DNA from 2 places in the Psychrobacillus sp. NPDC096389 genome. Region 1 is predicted to be linked to the other one. Evidence: riboswitches for the same ligand, from Rfam matches in the RefSeq annotation. Region 1 holds a riboswitch; the other holds the start of a gene.
What was found. Region 1 has a riboswitch for S-adenosylmethionine ahead of ACIQ38_RS18155 (bifunctional homocysteine S-methyltransferase/methylenetetrahydrofolate reductase). Riboswitches for the same ligand answer to the same signal wherever they lie in the genome.
Positions count from the first base shown of each region.

Region 2: another riboswitch for S-adenosylmethionine. It lies ahead of metA (homoserine O-acetyltransferase MetA); the one in region 1 lies ahead of ACIQ38_RS18155 (bifunctional homocysteine S-methyltransferase/methylenetetrahydrofolate reductase).

Region 1 is NZ_JBIWFB010000008.1:177,223-180,366, forward strand. Features, by position in the region: gene ACIQ38_RS18150 (protoporphyrinogen oxidase) at 1-1,109, shown strand, start outside; SAM riboswitch class I at 1,284-1,389, shown strand; gene ACIQ38_RS18155 (bifunctional homocysteine S-methyltransferase/methylenetetrahydrofolate reductase) at 1,482-3,144, shown strand, end outside.
Region 2 is NZ_JBIWFB010000005.1:138,510-141,653, reverse strand. Features, by position in the region: gene abc-f (ribosomal protection-like ABC-F family protein) at 1-774, shown strand, start outside; gene ACIQ38_RS14020 (5' nucleotidase, NT5C type) at 771-1,226, shown strand; SAM riboswitch class I at 1,348-1,456, shown strand; gene metA (homoserine O-acetyltransferase MetA) at 1,539-2,447, shown strand; gene ACIQ38_RS14010 (aldo/keto reductase) at 2,491-3,144, opposite strand, start outside.

The sequences.
Region 1 (3,144 bases):
TATATACGAATAACGAATTGCACGCCATTCCAGCAGATACAGTATTTGGTATACCGACAAGTGAGGAATCGTTAGAAAGTAGCACATTAGTTTCCGATGAAGGTAAAGAAGAAGCGTTGAAAGATTTTGAGTTGCCAAATGAAAGCTTTACAAAAGACAGTTCAATTGGATCTTTTTTAGAACATTTCTTAGGTAAAGAGTTAGTCGAGAAACAAATAGCACCTGTCTTATCAGGTGTATATTCTGGAGATTTAGATAAGCTAACAATGGCTTCAACTTTACCTTATTTAGTGGATTATAAAGACGAGTATGGCAGTATTATAAAAGGGTTGGAAGCAAACAGGGAACAATTCCTAGCGGCAGCAAATAAAAAATTTATCTCCTTTAAAAATGGACTTTCGGCGTTGATAGATCGAATGGAAGAAGAACTCCAGGACGCTACTATTTTAACAGGAGTGCGCACAACAAAGATTACCAAAAATGATGATAAGTATGAAATATTCTTTTCTAACAAAGAGCCAATCAAAGCAGATTATGTTGTCTTAACAACTCCTCATGATGTTGCCCAAAGTATATTGCAAAATGAAGAGTTGGACGCTGATTTTAATAGACTGAAAAATTCCTCGCTTATTAGTATTTATCTAGGCTTTGATATTCCGGATGAACAGCTTCCTGCTGAAGGTACGGGCTTTATCGTTTCTGAAAATAGCGATGTGAAATGCAATGCGTGCACATGGACAAGCCGTAAATGGAAACATACATCTGAAAAGAGCCATTTGCTTGTTCGCATGTTCTACAAAAGCACGAATCCTACATTTGAGGAAATGAAACATATGAGTGAAGACGAGTTGGTTCAAGTCGCTTTACAAGATATAGAAAAGAGCTTGAAATTAACTGGGAAGCCCCAAGTTGTAGAAGTGACAAAATGGAATGATTTCATGCCAAATTATCACTTAGAGCATGGGCAAGCGGTGACAGCGTTAAGTGAAAAATTGTCTGCTCAATACCCCCAAGTAGTGCTTGCTGGATGTTCTTATTACGGAGTAGGTATCGGTGCTTGTATTAAGAATGGTAAGGAAACTGCTGAGCTTATTGCTGAAAGTATTTAACTATTATGATGATGGTGCCTCAAAAGTCTTTTAATAAATGACTTTTGAGGCATCTTTTTTTCATGTATTTAATTCCATCTATTCAATCTTCAATAAAAAGAAAATTCCAAACTTTACTTGACGCCTTACTCTATTAAAGGTACGATATGTCTAATGAAAAAACTGAATATTAAATTCTTATCAAGAGAAGCTGAGGGACTGGCCCTGTGAAGCTTCAGCAACCTGCCGTTTAGGTTAGGTGCTAAATCCAGCAGACACCTAATAGTCTGAAAGATGAGAAGGAACGATTTTTGTAAACTCGTAAAGCCTTCTTTTAATTAGAGAAGGCTTTTTTTATTGTAAAGTTTTTGATCAGGGAGAGGATGAGTGCAAATGGGATTGTTAGAGAAACTACAAACAAATATGTTAACAGCAGATGGAGCGATGGGAACGCTACTCTATTCATATGGAATTGAATATTGCAATGAAGAGTTAAACATCGAAAGGCCAGAAATCATCGAGAAAATACATCAGGATTATATCGAAGCCGGTGCAGATATTATACAAACAAATACATACGGCGCGAATGCGATTAAATTGGCGAGGTATGGACTAGAAAACAATGTGAAAGAAATCAACGAAGCGGCGATTCAAATTGCGAAGCGTGCTGCTGCGCCTGGAGGCCAATTTGTGCTAGGTACAATCGGGGCAATACGAGGCATACGTAAGAGCGATGCAACACTTGAGGAAATTATTCAAATGGTTGACGGGCAAGCGAATCATTTGCTTACTGGCAATCCAGATGGACTATTACTTGAAACGTATTATGATTTTGAGGAATTATCTGCAACCGTTACACATTTACGAAAGTTAACTGATACGCCAATCATAGCGCAAGTATCGATGCATGAACCTGGTATCTTGCAAAATGGATTATCACTGAATGATGCATTGCAACAGCTGGATGCATTAGGAGCAGATGTCGTTGGAGTTAATTGTCGTCTAGGTCCGTTCCATACGATACAGGCATTGGAAGAGGTTTCCCTGCCCAAAAACGCATATCTTTCTGCTTTTCCGAATGCCAGCTTACTGGATATGGAAGATGGTCGAATCGTGTACGAATCAGAAGCGGATTATTTTGGTAAGGCTGCATTACTACTTCGGGAAGAAGGAGTTCGATTGATCGGTGGATGTTGTGGAACGACTCCTAAGCATATCGAAGCGGCCAAAAAAAGAATTGGTCATTTACCTCCTTTAACAACGAAAGTCGTGGCTCCTAAAAAGCCGATTATTATCCGAGATGCCGAGCCGAATATCAACGAACCCCTCCACATAAAAGTGCAAAAAGAACGGACTATTATTGTGGAACTGGACACTCCACGTCATTTAGACACGACAACTTTTATGGAAGGTGCTACAAAGCTCTATGATGCTGGTGTTGACGCTGTGACGATGGCGGATAATTCACTTGCTTCCCCGCGCATTAGTAATATGGCGATGGGATCGATGTTAAAGCTACAAAATAATATCCGTCCTCTTGCCCATATTACGTGCCGAGATCGCAATCTTATCGGTCTTCAATCGCATCTAATGGGGCTTGATGCGCTAGGTATTCATGACATATTAGCAGTAACAGGAGATCCGACAAAAATTGGGGACTTCCCAGGTGCTACAAGCGTTTATGACGTTTCAAGTTTGGAATTGATTCAATTAATTAAGCAGCTAAATGAAGGTATTTCATTCTCCGGGAAATCGCTCCGAAAGAAAGCGAAATTCTCTGTGGCAGCGGCTTTCAATCCAAACGTTCGAGTACTAGACCGAGCAGTAAAACGACTAGAAAAGAAAATCGAGTGTGGTGCCGATTACTTCATCACACAACCTGTTTATACGAAAGAAAAAATTCAAGAAATTTATGAAGCAACGAAACATTTAGCAACTCCTATTTTCATTGGCATTATGCCGCTAACCAATATACGAAATTCCGAGTTCTTGCATAATGAAGTGCCTGGCATCAAATTATCCGATGAAGTGTTAGAAAGAATGCGTGCATGTGGCG
Region 2 (3,144 bases), on a different contig from region 1:
CGTAATGGAACTGGTAAGTCGACGATTTTAAATTTAATACGAGGAGAAGTACCAGTTGATAAAGGAATAGCTCGACTCGGTAGCAATGTTCGTGTTGGCTTTCTTTCACAGCATTTCCTTATTGCAGATCCGAAAGCTCGACTAATCGATGTGTTTCGCAGTGAAGTAAACGTCGTTGAAGGGGATGCCCGCCACATATTAGCTAAATTTATGTTTTACGGACCCGATGTGTTTAAACGAGTAGGTGATTTAAGCGGGGGAGAACGAATGCGTCTTCGCCTTGCTCAGCTTATGCATCAAGATATCAATTTATTGATGTTAGATGAACCGACGAATCATCTAGATATAGATTCTAGAGAAGTATTGGAAGATGCTATGGAAGACTTCCAAGGAACAATACTGGCTGTCTCTCACGATCGCTACTTTTTAAACAAATTATTCCCTAGAACTGTATGGCTAGATCAAGGGCAGTTAACTACTTTTGAAGGTCCATATGAGTGGGCTCGTGCAAAATGGGAGGAGTTACAAGCGAAAACCCCTTCTATTAACTTAGTGAAAATAAAGGAACCAGCAAAGAACAATCAAACAAAGATAAAACATGCTCAACCAATAGAAGAGGAAATTGCTGCATTAGAATTAGAAATTAATACAATAAATAGTCAAATCGAGTTGGAAAATGATTGGGAGAATTACGAGCGATTACTAGAAACTAAAAACCAACATGAGCAGCTATTAGAGAAATTATTGGAGAAATGGATGGAGAATGAAAATTGAAACGCATTGCAATTGATATGGATGAAGTAATTTCGGCTTTTAGCTTGAAATGTCTACAGCTATTTAATGCTGAATTTCATTCAAACTATACGGCGGATCATCTTCATGGAAAACTTTTATCTGAGCTAGATCACCGTTTTAAAGAGAAAGTGAATGATTATTTGGCGGAGGAATCTTTTTTTCTGGAATTGGATGTTATGGAGGGAAGTCAAGGGGCATTGCGCCGATTAAGTGAGCAATATGATATTTTCATTGTTACGGCGGCTATGGAGTTTCCCGCATCATTAGCACCTAAATACCAATGGTTAAAAAAGCATTTTCCTTTCTTGAATGAAAAGCATTTCGTTTTTTGCGGGGAGCGAATTTTATTTACAGCCCCGCATAATAGGAATGAAAATAGATTTACACGATTGAATAGTTGGAATGAAGTCGAACGATATTTTTTGAAATAAACACCATTTAATTGTCGTGTAATTTAATAAAAAGAGCTTTTTATTATAAAATTTCAAATGTTGCATAAATGTTTTGCTCATGGTAGTATTTACTAGATTACATAAATAAACAAATTAAATATTCTTATCAAGAGAAGCAGAGGGACATGGCCCTGTGAAGCTTCAGCAACCTCTGATATTGTCAGAAAGGTGCTAACTCCTACAAGATTTTTGATCTTGAGAGATAAGAACTGAGAGCTATCAATACACCCTCTTTTCTTATCCCATGAGAAAAGAGGGTTTTTATGTTACATAGAAAGGAAGAGGGAAAAAATGCCGATTAATGTACCGAAACAGTTACCAGCAATAAAAAACTTAGAAAAAGAAAAAATATTCGTAATGGACGAGGAACGCGCTACTGGGCAGGATATCCGTCCTATGAACATCATCATTTTAAACTTAATGCCTGAAAAAGAGAAAACAGAACTGCAACTATTAAGGCTATTAGGGAATACACCACTACAAGTGAATGTTACTTTTATGAACATGGCTTCACATGAATCTAAAAATGTAAGTAAAACGCATTTAGATACATTTTATACAACCTTTGAAGAGATCAAGCAACGTAAATTCGATGGTATGATTATTACTGGGGCACCAATTGAGCATCTACAATTTGAAGAGGTGAATTATTGGGATGAAATGACGAAAATTATGGATTGGACAAAAACGAATGTTACATCTGTTTTCCATATTTGTTGGGGAGCGCAAGCTGCTTTATACCATCATTATGGAATTGATAAATACGACTTACCAAAGAAGTGCTTTGGTGTGTTCGATCATCGTTTATCTGATCTAACAGTTAATCTTGTACGGGGATTTAACGATGTTTTTAACGCTCCGGTGTCTCGTTATACATCCATTTCTTATGACGAAATTAAAAATGATCCGAGACTTAACATACTTTCCAAATCTGACGATGCGGGCGTTTTTCTGATCATTTCCAAAGACGAAAAACATATTATGGTTACTGGCCATTTAGAGTATGATGCAACAACTTTAGCAGATGAATATAACCGTGATCTGGAAAAGGGAATTGACATCGACGTACCAGAAAATTATTTTCCGAATAATGACCCATCCAAAGCTCCATTAAATACATGGCGTTCCCATACGCATTTATTATTTTCCAACTGGTTGAACTATTATGTCTACCAAGAAACACCTTACGAATGGGAATAAACAACAGAAAAGCACAGAGCGAAATACCGCTCTGTGCTTTTGATTATTTAAAAATACGATCAATTTCCGCAATCTCATCAGTGGAAAGTTGAACTTCTAATGTTTGAAGATTATCTAATACTTGCTCAGGTTTTTTCGCTCCAGGAATTATTACATCGATACCAGCTTGTGATAAATACCAGGCAAGCACAATATTGGAAACTCCTACGTTTTTATCATGAGCGATGTGACGCAGCTGTTCTACTTTATCTAAGTTATGAACGAAAACTTCGCCTTGGAACAATGGATTTTTGGAACGACCATCTTCGAATGTACTATTTTTATCAAATTTTCCAGTAAGTAAACCAGATGCTAGGGGGAAATAAGGGATAAACGAGATATTATGCTCTATCGTATATGGTAGAAATTCATTTTCTGCATCCCGTTTTAGTAAATTGTAACCTGATTGTAGCACATCAATATATCCATCCTGATTGCCTTCTTTTAATTGTTCCAAATTAAAATTCGATACTCCGATGGCCCGTATTTTTCCTTCTTCTTTTAAGCGATGAAGTGTGCCGATTGCTTCTGCTTTTGGCGTATTTTCATCTGGATAATGTATATAAAATAGATCGATGTAGTCTGTTTGAAGGCTACGCAAACTATTCTCCACCGTTTCTCTTAAAAACTGAGGAGAGTTGTCTATTAATACTTGTCC